Amycolatopsis sp. NBC_01488: one gene and its partner. The protein of the gene in region 1 interacts with the protein of each later gene in a pairwise test. Links are inferred from orthologs where the notes say so. Each region holds a gene or a part of one and is shown on either strand. Other genes may lie near its edges.

The links.
Region 2: the proteins of ligA (region 1) and leuS interact in binary tests that used the Escherichia coli proteins (3 or more experiments, as listed by UniProt). The link is inferred for Amycolatopsis sp. NBC_01488 from one-to-one orthologs.

The regions. Positions count from the first base shown.
Region 1 is NZ_CP109434.1:482,861-489,879, forward strand. What follows is about bases 2,920-5,865. They hold ligA (NAD-dependent DNA ligase LigA), read right to left. Parts: upstream 5,510-5,865; coding sequence 3,329-5,509; downstream 2,920-3,328. Other genes in these bases: OG738_RS02280 (GNAT family N-acetyltransferase), read right to left, coding at 2,920-3,336; OG738_RS02290 (hypothetical protein), read right to left, coding at 5,521-5,865. In the rest of the region: Asp-tRNA(Asn)/Glu-tRNA(Gln) amidotransferase subunit GatB, read right to left, coding at 1-78; Asp-tRNA(Asn)/Glu-tRNA(Gln) amidotransferase subunit GatA, read right to left, coding at 75-1,592; Asp-tRNA(Asn)/Glu-tRNA(Gln) amidotransferase subunit GatC, read right to left, coding at 1,589-1,888; OG738_RS02275 (amino acid-binding protein), read left to right, coding at 2,125-2,778; more of OG738_RS02280, read right to left, coding at 2,842-2,919; more of OG738_RS02290, read right to left, coding at 5,866-6,225; OG738_RS02295 (methionine synthase), read right to left, coding at 6,306-7,019. UniProt on the Escherichia coli protein: DNA ligase that catalyzes the formation of phosphodiester linkages between 5'-phosphoryl and 3'-hydroxyl groups in double-stranded DNA using NAD as a coenzyme and as the energy source for the reaction.
Region 2 is NZ_CP109434.1:2,420,878-2,428,309, reverse strand. Bases 2,617-5,975 are described here. They hold leuS (leucine--tRNA ligase), read right to left. Parts: upstream 5,658-5,975; coding sequence 2,817-5,657; downstream 2,617-2,816. Other genes in these bases: OG738_RS11640 (esterase-like activity of phytase family protein), read right to left, coding at 5,813-5,975; OG738_RS44655 (SDR family NAD(P)-dependent oxidoreductase), read right to left, coding at 2,619-2,726. Also shown: OG738_RS11670 (hypothetical protein), read right to left, coding at 1-498; OG738_RS11665 (hypothetical protein), read right to left, coding at 651-815; OG738_RS11660 (hypothetical protein), read right to left, coding at 988-1,320; OG738_RS11655 (TetR/AcrR family transcriptional regulator), read left to right, coding at 1,640-2,377; more of OG738_RS11640, read right to left, coding at 5,976-6,973; OG738_RS11635 (SdpI family protein), read left to right, coding at 7,040-7,432.

The DNA.
Region 1 (7,019 bases):
GTGCACCTCGAGCCCGAGCACCGGGTCGAAGCGTTCGATGACGTCGGCGTAGTCCATCAACTCGGCCACGGCAGTCACTTCGTTCCTCCCAGCTCCGGGACCTTGTGGATGAGCGCCCCGCCGGCGGCGGCGTCGCGGGCGGCCTCGTAGGCGGCGCCGACCCGGTAGAGCCGGTCGTCGGCGAGCGCCGGGGCCATGATCTGCAGGCCGACCGGCAGGCCGTCCTCGTCGGACAGGCCGCTCGGCACGCTCATCGCGGCGTTGCCGGCCAGGTTCGACGGGATCGTGCACAGGTCGGCGAGGTACATCGCCATCGGGTCGTCCACGCGCTCGCCGATCTTGAACGCCGTGGTCGGCGTCGTGGGCGAAACGAGGACATCGACCTTTTCGAACGCGGCCGCGAAGTCACGCGTGATCAGCGTGCGCACCTTCTGCGCCGAGCCGTAGTAGGCGTCGTAGTAGCCGGACGACAACGCGTAGGTGCCCAGCATGATGCGCCGCTTGACCTCGGCGCCAAAGCCCTTCTCACGAGTCAGTGACATGACCTCTTCGGCGCTGTGCGTGCCGTCGTCGGCGACGCGCAGGCCGTAGCGCATGGCGTCGAACCGGGCGAGGTTCGACGAGCATTCGCTCGGCGCGATCAGGTAGTACGCGGGCAGCGCGTAGACGAAATGCGGACACGAGACCTCGACGACCTCGGCCCCGAGCGCGCGCAGCTGCTCGACCGCGGCTTGGAACGACCGCTCCACGCCCGGCTGGTAGCCGTCGCCGCCGAACTCCTTCACGACGCCGACCTTGACGCCCTTGAGGTCGCCGGTCATCCCCTGACGGGCGGCGGCGACCACCGGCGGCACCGGCGCGTCGATGGAGGTCGCGTCGAGCGGGTCGTGCCCGGCGATGACCTCGTGCAGCAGGGCGGCGTCGAGCACCGTCCGCGCGCAGGGCCCGGCCTGGTCGAGCGAGGACGAAAAAGCGACCAGGCCGTACCGCGACACGCCACCGTAGGTCGGCTTGACCCCGACGGTGCCGGTGACGGACCCGGGCTGCCGGATCGACCCGCCGGTGTCGGTACCGATCGCGATGGCGGCTTCGAACGCCGCGATCGACGCCGACGAACCACCGCCCGACCCGCCCGGGATGCGGGCGTGGTCCCACGGGTTGTGCGTCGGGCCGTACGCCGAGTTCTCGGTCGACGAGCCCATGGCGAACTCGTCCATGTTCGTCTTGCCGAGAATCACGACACCGGCCTCGCGCAGCTTGCGTGTCACGGTCGCGTCGTACGGCGGAATCCAGCCTTCCAGCGTTTTCGAACCACAGGTCGTCGGGATGCCCTCGGTGGTGAGGACGTCCTTGAGCGCGAGCGGCACGCCGGCCAGCGGCGACGCGGGTGCGTTGCCCCCGGCGATCCCCTCGTCGACGGCCTTGGCCGCGGCCAGCGCGCCCTCGGTGTCGACGTGCAGGAACGCGTGGATGTGGTCGTCGACCTCGGCGATCCGGTCCAGGTGCGCCTGCGTGACCTCGACCGCGGACACTTCGCGCGCGTGGATCTTCGCCGCCAGCTCCGCAGCGGTCAGCTTGATGAGCTCGGTCACTGCTCTTCCCCCAGAATCCGCGGCACCCGGAAGCGGCCGTCCTCGGCGGCCGGCGCACCGGCCAGCGCCTGCTGCTGCGTCAGCCCGGGACGGACGACGTCCTGCCGGAAGACGTTCGTCAGCGGCACGGCGTGCGACGTCGGCGGCACGTCGTCGGCGGCGACCTCGCTCACCTTGGCCACCGAGTCCAGGATCTGGTCGAGCTGGCCGGCGAAGACGTCGAGCTCGTCGTCGGTCACGGCCAGCCTGGCCAGCTTCGCGAGGTGCGCGACCTCGTCTCGGGAAATGTTGGGCACGCGGGTGACTCCCGGGTTGTGCTGTGCGGGTTGTCTCGGAAGCTGCAAGTCTATGGTGGCGACGCCGGCGGACTCGACTGGGTTACGCCCGGCGCAGGCCGGGTGCCGTCCGGCGACGCTCGCATCCCGCCCGGCGGACAGCGGGTCCCGCGCGCCGGGTGGGTCTGTCACAATCGGCGACCGGCATCAAGCGTCCCACGGCAAGGCTGGGACGCCAGAGGCGAGAGGGGCGCGTGGTGTCGTTCCTGATCCGGATCCTCCTTCCGGACAGCCCGGGGACCCTCGGCGCGGTCGCCACGGCGCTCGGCACGGTAGGCGCCGACATCCTCAGCGTGGACGTCGTCGAGCGCGGCACCGGAGTGGCGGTGGACGACCTCGTGGTCGAGCTCCCGTCAGGCCGTCTGCCCGACGCGCTCATCACGGCGGCCGAGAGCGTCGAAGGCGTCGAAGTGGACGCGGTCCGCCCCTACGCAGGCGTGCTGGACACGCACCGCGAACTCGAACTCGTCGAAGAGATCGCCGCACAGCCGAAGTCCGGGCTCGACATCCTGGCCGAGGGCGTGCCCCGGATCGTGCGCGCCGGCTGGGCGATGATCGTCGAGTACGCCGAAACCGGCGCCCTGCGGCTGGCGTCGTCGAGCGCCGCCCCGGAGACGCCCATCACCGACCTGCCTTGGCTGCCGCTCGAACGCGCGACAGTGCTCGACGGCGAGGACGCCTGGATCCCGGAGACGTGGAAGGAACTGGGCACCGAGCTGGCGGCCACGCCCCTGGGCAAGCCCGGCAAGGCACTGTTGGTGGCTCGCCCCGGCGGTCCCGCCTTCCGCGCGGCCGAGGTCGCCCGGCTGGCGCACCTCGCCGGAATCGTCGCGGTCGTCCTCGACGGCTGACGACCACGTTGCCGAAAAGGCGACGAGTCCGCGTGGGCTCGTCCCCTTTCGACAACGGCCAGGTCAGACGTCGATCTGGTAGGCGATCAGGCTGACGTGCGGGAACGGCCGCCAGTCGCGCTCGGCCAGGCGCGCGAACCCGAGACGCTCGTAGAGCCGGTGCGCGGAGTGCATCCGGTCGAGGCTGCTCAGCACCACCCTGCCCAGGCCCAGCGCCCGCGCCCGGTCGAGCACGGCCCGCGTCAACGCCTCGCCGACGCCACGACCCCGCGCTGACGGTGCCACGGCGAGCATCCGGAACTCCAGCTCCCCTGGCCGCGAGATCTCGGCATACGGCGATCCCGGCCGCACGACGGTCACCGTGCCGAGCACCTTCCCCGCCGCATCGACGGCAACGAGCACCTCGGCCAGCTCGGCCCGGCTCGCGACGTCGCGCAGCTTCGCGTCGTACCCGACGTCGTCGGCCAAGTGACCATCGACGTCGTAGGCCTGGACCGTGACCTCGCCCGCCGCGGCGTACTCCTCAGGCCGCGGCGGCCGGATTTCGACATCAGCCATCCGACTCCCCAGTCTCGCCTTCGGCGGTTTCCTCGCCGGCCGGCAGCGCCACCTCCTGCGCCGCCTCGGGCCCTTGCTCCAGCAGGACGCGGAACCCGGCTTCGTCCAGCACGGGCACCTTGAGCTGCACGGCCTTGTCGTATTTCGAACCAGGCGAATCCCCGACGACGACGAACGAGGTCTTCTTCGAGACCGACCCGGCGGCCTTGCCGCCGCGGGCCATGATGACCTCCTTGGCCTCGTCGCGGGAGAAGCTGTCGAGCGAGCCCGTCACGACGATCGACAGGCCTTCGAGGGTGCGCGGGATCGAGTCGTCGCGCTCCTCCTCCATCCGCACGCCGGCGCGTCGCCACTTTTCGACGATCTCGCGGTGCCAGCCGACCTCGAACCACTCTCGCGTCGCGTGCGCGATGGTCGGACCGACGCCGTCGACGTCCGCCAGCTCCTCCTCGGTGGCCTGCTCGATCCGCTCGATCGACCCGAACTCGCGCGCCAGCGCCTGCGCGGCAGTGGGTCCGACGTGCCGGATCGACAAAGCGACCAGGACCTTCCACAGTGGTCGATTCTTGGCCACGTCCAGGTTGGCGAGCAGCTTTCGCGCGTTCGCCGACAACTCGCCGGCCTTGGTCCGGAACAGCTCGACCTCGGCGAGGCTGTCCTCGTTCAGGTCGAAGACGTCACCCTCGTCCGCGATCACGCGCGCATCCAGCAACGCGGCCGCAGCCTCGTACCCGAGCACCTCGATGTCGAAAGCGCCGCGCCCGGCCAGGCTGAACAGGCGCTCCCGCAGCTGCGCCGGGCAGAAGCGGCTGTTCGGGCAGCGGATGTCCTTGTCGCCTTCCTTCTGGTAGGCGAGCTCGGTGCCGCATGACGGGCAGTGCGTGGGCATGACGAACTCGCGTTCGTCACCGGTGCGCGCGTCCACCACCGGCCCCAGGACCTCGGGGATGACGTCTCCGGCCTTCCGGATGATGATCCGGTCGCCGATGAGCACGCCCTTGCGCTTGACCTCCTCCTGGTTGTGGAGGGTGGCGCGCGCGACGGTCGACCCCGCGACCTTGACCGGCTCGGTGACCGCGAACGGCGTCACCCGCCCGGTCCGCCCGACGTTGACCTGGATGTCCAGCAGCGTCGTGATCGCCTCTTCGGGCGGGTACTTGTACGCGATCGCCCACCGCGGCGCGCGCGATGTCGTGCCCAGCCGCCGCTGCAGCGCCACCCGGTCGACCTTGATGACCACGCCGTCGATCTCGTGTTCGGCGTCGTGCCGGTGCTCACCCCAGTAGGCGATGTGCGCGGTCAGCTCGTCGGCCGTGGTCAAAACCTTGCTGTACGGCGACACCGGCAGCCCCCACGCGGCCAGCGCGTCGTAAGCCTCCGACTGGCGCTGCGGCTCGAAGCCCTCGCGCTTGCCGAGCCCGTGGCAGATCATCCGCAGCCGGCGCTCCCGGGTGATCTTGGGATCCTTCTGCCGCAGCGTGCCCGACGCGGTGTTGCGGGGGTTCGCGTATGGCAGCTTGCCCGCTTCGACCATCTTCGCGTTCAGCTCGAGGAAATCTTCGACCCGGAAGTAGACCTCACCTCGCACCTCGACCAGCGCTGGCACCGGGAACTCGTCGGTGCCGGTCAGGGTCTCGGGCACGTGGTCGATCGTGCGGACGTTCAGCGTGACGTCCTCGCCGGTGGTGCCGGTGCCGCGAGTGAGCGCCCGGGTGAGGTGGCCGTTTTCGTACAACAGGTTGATCGCCAGGCCGTCGATCTTCAGCTCGGCGAGGAACTCGGTGCGGCCGACCTCCTTCTCGACACGCTCCACCCAGGCCAGGAACTCGTCGCGGTCGAACACGTTGTCCAGGCTGAGCATGCGCTCGAGGTGGTCATACGCGGTGAACTCGGTCGAGAACGTGCCCCCGACCTGCTGGGTCGGCGAGTCGGGCGTGACCAGCGCCGGGTGCTCGGCCTCGAGTTGCTGCAGCTCGCCGAGCAGCTCGTCGAACTGCCCGTCGGAGATGATCGGCGAATCCAGGACGTAGTAGCGGAACTGGTGGTCACGCAGTTCCTCGGCGAGGGCGCCGTGCCGCTCGCGCACGTCGGCCGGGACGTCGGTGACGTCCTCGGCGGTCACCGCGGCGTCGGCCGCCGCGACCTGGTCTTCGGGAAGCTCGGTGCTGCTCACGGGTAGTGACCCTAGTCGGCGGGACCGACATTTTCGTCTCGGCGGAGGTCCAGCCCGCGGACCAGTTCGCGGAACTCCAGAAGGGTGATGGCACCGGCCGGCTCGGCCTCCGCGGTTTCCACGCGCCGTAACCGTTCGGCCGCGAGCCGCTCACCCAATGTCGCGTCAAGGGGCAGGAACGTCATGGTCTGCCGGGCGGTGTCGTCGAGGTCGCCGAAGCCGGGGTGGAAGACGGCGACGTCGACCACGTGCTCGTCCTCGTCGACCTGCGCGACGACCCGGACGTCGGCCAGCGCGATCCGGTGCTCGCCGAGGTTGACGGTGACCTCGGTCGGATCCGGCACGGGCGGAACCGAGTCGTGGTACTCCCAGATCGCGTCGTCCGGCGGCGCCGCGGCGCGCCACGCGTCGGTGAACGGCCGCAGCTCCGGGTCCTCCTGACCGGTCACGACCAGCGCGTAGATCGATCGACGACCACGCTCGAGCGAAAAGTGCAGCCGCGGGTGCAGCGCCTCGACGAGCTGGCAGAGCTCGTACTCGACCCGGTGCGGCTCCCCCTCGCCGAGCGCCGCGCTGACCATCGGGAGCAGGTCGTACCAGCCTCGCCAGAACGCCTCGGCGGCGGCAGCCGGGTCCTCCGGCACGTGCTGCTCGGGCCACGCGGTGCGCGGGTCGGGCGGGTCGGCGGCGGCGTTCTTGCGGCGGAACAAGCGCATGGTTACGGGTGGTCCTCGTTCGGTCGGCTACCCCGCCACGCTACTTGCCGGGTGGCGGGGACGTCGGCGAGTTGCCCGATTCACCAACCTTCCGGAGGCTCCACGAAGGCTTTGCCGAGATCGCGGGTCAGCGAGAGGGCGCGACGCATCCAGTCCGGAGTGGCGCCGGCGAGGCCGCAGGCGGGGGTCGGCACGGCGCGTTCCGCCAGGACGCTGCGGTTGAAGCCGAGCCGGTCCGCCAGCCGGAACGCCGGCTCGCCGACGTCCTTGAGACTCGGCGGCGACGCCGGTGCCGTGGTCGGAACCGCGCCCAGGAACAGCGTCGCGCCGCCGTCCCAGACTTCGCCGATTTCGTCGAGGAACGCGGCGGACGCACCGTCGAGCGCGGCGAGGTCGAAGGCGAGAGCGTCGGCGCCGGCTTCGCGCAGCAGGCCGAGCGGCGGCTTCGCGGCGCAGCAGTGCAGGATCACCGGCCGGCCGGTGATCGTCTTCGCGCCGTCGATCACCGTCGCGAGCAGGTCGCGGGCGTCGGGCTCCGGCACCGCGGAGACGTTCCCGTAGCCGGACGGCGTCGACAGGCCACCGGCCAGAACCGCGGGCAACGAGGGCTCGTCGAACTGGACGACCACGGGCGCCCCGGTCCTGGCCCGGACCTCAGCGACGTGCTCGGTGAGGCCGTCCAGCAGGGACGACGTGAAGTCCCGCAGGGCGCCGCGGTCGGTGAGCACGCGATGACCACGAGGCAGCTCGATCCCGGCGCCGAGCGTCCACGGCCCGGCCAGCTGGATCTTGAA
Region 2 (7,432 bases), 1.9 Mb from region 1 along the record:
CGGGCCGAATTCGATCGCGGCGCCGAGTCCCAGCTCGATCATCAGGGCGAACAGCTGAACCCAGCGCAGCAGCACCCGGTTCCACGCGTTCACGTGGATCTCGACGGCACCGGTCGGTTCGAGGGGCGGCGGAACCCAGTCCGGCACGGCTGCCGGGATCGGCGGTGGTGCGGGCACCTGCGGGGCGGCGACGCGCTCGACCTCGACGCCGATGTGCTTCGCCAGCGCCTCGCGCACCCGCGGGACTTCCGGTTCGTACAGCCGGATCCCCGCCACCACGTAATCCCCGCGGCCGAGGGGGACCAGGCTCTGGTGCCGGCTTTCGAACCCGTCCCGAGCCGGGGCGAGCACGATCTGGCGGCCGCCGTGCTTCTCCGTGCTCTCGACGACCGACGCCGCGCCCAGCTCGTCCCACCGCACGGCCCAGACGACCCCGCCGATCACCCGCGAGATCCCGGCTGCGTCGATGACCAGCTCGTCACGGACCGGCTTGCGCACCGACCGAACGCGGCGTTCACCAGGCCCTCGGTCCAGTTGCCGTCGGCGACGGCGGCGCCCGCGTCCAGGAAGTCCTGGACGAGACCCGCACCTTCCCAAACCTTGCAGTCGTCCGCCGCGTCCGTCTTGATCAACGGGTTTTCGGCCACCGCTCAGTCCTCCACCTTGAACAGGTCCTTGAACTCCGTCTCGTCGGCTTCCTTCAGCTGCTGCCAGAGCTGGATGCGGGTCGAATGGTCGTACGACGACGTCGACGCCGATTCGATCGCGATCTCCGCCACCTGCTGGGCGACGGCACAGATCGCGGCGAGCGGCATGCCGAGCGGCCGAACGCCTCAGGGTGCTCGGTCGACTGGGCGGCCTCCTTGCAGCGGTCGATCCGGTCGGTGATCGCCTCGATGTGCGCGCGGTGCTCCCGCAGCTCCTGCGGATCGACCGCGAAGCCGGGGCCAGCTGGTCCGGCCATGGTTCCCCTCCCTCGTCCGCGCTTCAGCGCAGGTAATCGCCGTCGCTGAAGTAGTCGTCGTCACGGCCGTCGTCGGCCGACGGGCGCGGTGCGCGCGGCGGCTCCGGTGGCGGCTGGCGGACCTCTTCCGGCACGAACCGGTCGCCGTCGTTGCGCAGCGGAGCCGGCGGGGCGGCGAACCCTTCCGGTGCGGGCGCCGGGAACGCCTGCTCGAGGCGGCTGACCAGCTCGTTCAGCACTTCCGGGCCGACCGGGTCGGTGACGCCGGCCCGCACCGCCGCGGCGAGCCGGCTCTGCGCGGCCTTGACGGTGCGGAGGATTTCCTCGGCCAGGTCCGGCTTGTCGCGCACGCTCATGCCGATTTCGAGGCCGACGAGGTTGCCCGCGTGGTCGACCTCGGGTTTCGAAGTCCGCGATCAGCTGCTCAGGGTTCGACACGCGAACCTCCCCCGTTCACGTCAGTAGCCGTACGGCGACCGAGTGTGGCACACGGCACCGACAGTCGCGGGCGGTTCGGCTCTTCGTGCCGGGCGGCCCGCTCGGCGCCGTCGCGGGCGCGGAGTGGCGGAAGCCGTGTCGAGCACTCTCGAGGCGCGGGCCTGAGCTGCACCTTTTCGTTACGGCGGAGATCGCGTTGATGCAGGAGTTGTCGTAGCAAGCACCTAGACTGTTCGGATGAGCCACCCCACGCGGAGGGGTCGCGCGCGTGCGGCTACCGAACAGGACATCCGGCGGACCGCCCGGAAGCTGCTCGTCGAGCAGGGGCCGGAGGCGGTCACGCTGCGTGCCATCGCTCGGGAGCTGGGGATCACCGCGCCCGCGCTCTACCGGTACTACGAGTCGCGGGACGACCTCGTCGAGAACCTGCGGCTGGACGTCTGCGCCGACCTCGCCGACGAGCTCGCCGGGGACATCGCCGACCTGCCCGACGACGGTATTCTGCAGCTCTTCGCGATCTGCAAGGGCTTCCGGCGCTGGGCGCTCACCCACACGAAGGAATTCACGCTCGTCTTCGCCTCGCCGACCGGCGGGGTCGGATCGACGGCCGGCAGTGCGTTGAGCCGGGTCGACGAGCCCTTCGGACGCATCTTCCTGGCCGCCGCCGGGCGGGTGCTCGCGCGGACCGACATCGTGCTGCCGTCCGCCAGCGGGGTGCCCGACGAGCTGCGGGACGACCTCAAGACGTTCCAGGAGTCCCTGGTCGCCGTGCTCGCCGAGTCCGACCGGGCCGTGCCGGTGGAGAAGATCGACCTCGGCGTGACGTACCTGATGATCCAGTTCTGGGCCCGGCTCTACGGGCACGTCACGCTCGAGGTCTTCGGCAACTACCCGATCCCGATGTCCAAGCCGGACGTCCTGTTCGAGGCCATGCTCATCGACCTCGCCCGGGAGATCGGGCTCTACTCCGGCTAAGCCGCGTGGCCGCCGTCCACCGAAAGCACCGCCGCCGTCACGTACGCGCTGCTCGGCGCAGCCAGGTAGGACACCGCGGACGCCACTTCCGACGGCGTGCCGTAGCGGTCGAACGCCGTCATCGCGGCCTGGTCGGCCGCGTACGGGCCGTCGGCCGGGTTCATGTCCGTGTCCGTCGGACCCGGGTGGACCAGGTTGACCGTGATGCCGCGCGGGCCCAGCTCACGCGCCAACGCCCTGGTCAGGTCAGCGCGACGTCCGCGCCGTCCTCGGCGAGCCGCAGTGCCGTGGCCGCGCCGATGCCGCGGCTGCCGCCCGTCACCAGCGCCACCTTGCCGTCGAGGGTCATCCCCGGTTCTCCTTTGATCGAGCCGTTTTCATTGACTGCTCAATCAAATCGGGAACCCGCGGAAAGCACCGGCGGCTTTCCGACAGCGTGCTACAGGACGATGTTGACCAGCCGCCCCGGCACCACGATCACCTTGCGCGGCGAGCCCTCGCCGACCATCGCCGCGACCTTTTCGTCCGCCAGCGCCGCCGCCTGGACGTCGTCCGACGACGCGGAAGCCGGCACGGTGACGCGGGAGCGGACCTTGCCGTTGACCTGGATCGGGTACTCGACGGAGTCCTCGACCAGGTACTTCTCGTCGACCACCGGGAACGGGCCCTGCACCAGCGAATCCGCGTGGCCCAGCCGGTGCCACAGCTCCTCGGCCAGGTGCGGGGCCAGCGGCGCCAGCATCAGCACCAGCGGCTCGGCCAGCTCGCGTGGGGTCGACGCCGCGGCGCCGTACACCTTGGTGACGTGGTTGTTCAGCTCGATCAGCTTCGCGCCGGCCGTGTTGAACCGCATCTCCGCGTAGTCCTCGCGGACGCCCGCGATGGTCTTGTGCAGCACCTTGCGATCCGCCTCCGAAGCGTCCTCAGTGGACACTCGCAGCTCGCCGGTCGCCTCGTCGACGACCAGGCGCCACAGCCGCTGCAGGAACCGGTGCGCGCCCACGACGTCCTTGGTCGCCCACGGGCGCGACATGGCCAGCGGCCCCATCGCCATCTCGTAGAACCGGAACGTGTCGGCGCCGTAGTTCTCGGCCATCTCGTCCGGCGTGACGACGTTCTTCAGGCTCTTGCCCATCTTGCCGTACTCCTGGGTGACCTCTTCGCCGTTGAAGAAGTACTTCCCGTCGCGCTCCTCGACCTGCTCGGCCGGGACGTAGACACCGCGCGCGTCCGTGTACGCGTACGCCTCGATGTAGCCCTGGTTGAACAGCTTCCGGTACGGCTCCTTGGACGTCACGTGGCCCAGGTCGAACAGCACCTTGTGCCAGAACCGCGAGTACAGCAGGTGCAGCACCGCGTGCTCGACGCCGCCGACGTACAGGTCGACGCCGCCGGTGTCGTCCGCGCCGTGCTCACCCGGGCGCGGGCCCAACCAGTACGCCTCGTTCTCCGGCGCGCAGAACGTCTCCGTGTTCGTCGGGTCCACGTAGCGCAGCTGGTACCAGCACGAACCCGCCCAGTTCGGCATCGTGTTGATGTCGCGGCGGTAGGTCTTCGGGCCGTCGCCCAGGTCCAGCTCGACCTCGACCCAGTCGGTCGCGCGCGCCAGCGGCGACGACGGCATCGAGTCGCGGTCCTCCGGGTCGAACGTCACCGGCGAGTAGTCGGCGACCTCGGGCAGCTCGATCGGCAGCATCGACTCGGGCACGGCGTGGACTTCGCCGTCTTCGTCGTAGACGACCGGGAACGGCTCACCCCAGTAGCGCTGGCGTGAGAACAGCCAGTCGCGCAGCTTGAACTGGACGGTGCCGACACCGGTGCCGTCTTCGGCCAGCTTCTCGATGATCGTCTTCTTGGCCTCGGCGACGTCCATGCCGTCCAGGAAGCCCGAGTTGATCGCCGGTCCGTCACCCGTGTACGCCTTGCCGTCGAAACCTTCGGACGGCTGCACGGTCCGGATGATGTCCAGCCCGAACTTCTCGGCGAACTCCCAGTCGCGGACGTCCTGGCCGGGGACGGCCATGATCGCGCCGGTGCCGTAGCCCATCAGCACGTAGTCGGCGACGAAGATCGGAATCTGCTTGTCGTTGACCGGGTTCGTCGCGTACGCGCCGGTGAAGACGCCGGTCTTCTCCTTGTTCTCCTGCCGGTCCAGCTCGGACTTCCGCGACGCGGCGACGCGGTACTCCTTGATGGCGTCGGCGGGCGTCGCGGCGCCACCGGTCCACCGGGAGTCGACGTCCTCGGGCCACGTGGAAGCCGTCAGCTTGTCGACCAGCGGGTGTTCCGGCGCCAGCACCATGTACGTGGCGCCGAACAGCGTGTCCGGCCGGGTCGTGAAGACCTCGATCGCGTCTTCGCCGGCCTTGAACGTGACGCGCGCGCCGTGCGAGCGGCCGATCCAGTTCCGCTGCATGGACTTGACCTTCTCCGGCCAGTCCAGCAGGTCCAGGTCGTCGACCAGGCGATCGGCGTACGCGGTGATCCGCATCATCCACTGCCGCAGGTTGCGGCGGAAGACCGGGAAGTTGCCGCGTTCGCTGCGGCCGTCGGCGGTGACCTCTTCGTTCGACAGCACCGTGCCCAGGCCCGGGCACCAGTTGACCGGCGCTTCGGAGATGTACACCAGCCGGTGGTCGTCGATCACCTTCTTCCGCTCGACGGCGCTCAGCGCCGACCAGTCACGGCCGTCCGGCGTGGACCGCGAGCCGTCGGCGAAGGCGGCCTCCAGTTCGGCGATCGGGCGCGCCTTGCCCGCGTCGGTGTCGTACCAGGAGTTGAAGATCTGCAGGAAGATCCACTGGGTCCAGCGGTAGTACTCGGGGTCGATCGTGGAGATGCGCCGGCGTTCGTCGTGGCCCAGGCCCAGGCGCCGGATCTGGCGCAGGTAGGTCCGGATGTTCTCCTCGGTCGTCTTGCGCGGGTGCTGCCCGGTCTGGACCGCGTACTGCTCGGCCGGCAGGCCGAACGCGTCGAAGCCCATCGTGTGCAGCACGTTGCGCCCGATCATCCGGTGGTACCGGGCGAAGACGTCGGTGCTGATGAAGCCCAGCGGGTGCCCGACGTGCAGGCCGGAGCCCGACGGGTACGGGAACATGTCCTGGACGAACAGCTTGTCGCTGGGCACCGGCTGCCCCTCGACGGCGAGCGGCCCGACGGGGTTGGGCGCGTGGAAGGTGCCCTGGTCGGCCCAGTGGTCCTGCCACCGCTGCTCGATCTGACCCGCCAGCGCGGCCGTGTAGCGGTGCGCCGGGACGTCGGTCCCTGGTGTCTCGGTCATCGCCGTCTTCCTTCGTTTCAAGCTCGTCCAGAAACAACTCGACCCCTCAGCCACCAGGGCATGAGGGGTCGCCGCGCCGGCCGGGCCGGGCCCGGTCAGCGCGGCAGGCTAAGGAGCAGCCGAGCCGTGTTCATACCTTCATCGTAACTTGCTGGTCAAAGCCGTTCCGCGGGGACCGCCAGTGCGACGAACTGGGTGACCTGGGTGGCCGAGAAGTTGTTGTCGCTGACGATGATCAAGCTCCGCTCGCCGTTCGGCAGCTTCGGGCCCCACGTCATGCCCTCCAGGTTGTCCACAGTGGACAGCCCAAGGTCGGCGGCGTCGAAGAGCAGGCGCTTCTGCACCGGCTTGACGTTCTTCGCGTCGGCCAGGGACTTGACGTTCAGGACGTTCGTCGCGCCCTTCGTGTCGATCTCGTAGACGCGCACCTTGTTGCCGACGCCGGTGACGAACGAGCGCTCCATCATCAGGAACTTCGTCGGATCGGCCTGGTCCACGGCCAGCATCGAGGACACGCCGGTGGTGGCGAACGCGCCGGCCGGCACCGGTGACGCGAAAAGCGGCTCCTGCGGGTAGGCGTACTGCGCCAGCACCGGGCCGTAGCGACCCTGCAGCGTGATCCGCGAGACGCCACCGGTCGTGCGGGTCGATTCCGGGCCGTCCTGCAGCAGCGGCCCCTCGACGTCGCTGGCCAGCAGCGCGCCGAAGCCGGTGAAGGTGATGCCCTCGAGGACCAGGTTCTGGCGCGGGCCGGCCGTCGGCGTCATCTTCTCGTTCGCGGGGATCGGCAGGTCGCGGACGTATTCACCGTCGCGGCGCGCCTCGCGGATCGACGGGTCGATCAGCGTCGTCGCCGTCCGCTCGCCCTCCTGCGACCAGTAGTAGTCGCCGGTCCACGGGTCGACGCGCAGCTCTTCGGGGTCGATCGTCTGCTCGTTCTGCGGCTTCGACGGATCGTTCTGCGCAAGCGGCGGGTACGGCGTGCCGTCCGGGCGCAGCAGCGGCTTCGTGCCGGTGAAGGTGACCGGGCCGACGCCGTTCGCGGAGACCGGGAAGGTCGCCGTGTAGAAGCGGGCGGGGTTGATCGCCGACCGGTCGTCGCAGATCAGCGCGTAACCGCCGGTCCGCGGGTCGTAGTCGATGCTCGAGAGGCCGCCGACCGTCGTGCCCTGGAACTGCAGGGCGTTCGGGACGATCTGCTCGCCGAGCAACCGGACGGGCCGCTGGTGACTCTCGGTGGCACTCGCCGGCGCGGCGGCGAGAATTCCCCCGATCAGAGCAGCGACCAACACGGTGGGCAGTACACGCGGTGACATGGCCTGTAGCACAGTCGATCAGGGTATCCGGCAGGTTGCCAGGACGTCACGCTTATCCTTGACCCCGTGTTCGCTATCGCGCTGGTTCCGGTCGTGCTGGGTCTGCTCGTCGGCTTTGGTGGGTTCCTCGGTTTCCGTGAGCGCTTGACGCGCGAAGGCGGCACCGGTGTGCGCACGCAGGCCGCGTTGCGCAGCGAAGAAGCTTTCAAGCTGGCCAACCGCGTCGCGGCGCTGCCGACCATGGCCGGGGGTGCGATCTCCGTGCTCACCGGGCTGGCCGGGCTCGCGATGCCGACGACCGCCGGCCTGGTCTCCGCGGCGCTCGCCGGCGTGCTCGCCATGCTCGTCCTGGTCATGGGCGGCGGGGTGCTCGGCAACCGGGCCGCGCTGACGGTGCCCGCCCCGGCTCCGGCCGCGCCGGCCGGCTGCAGCGGCTGCGCGTGCGGCGCCGGCGGCTGC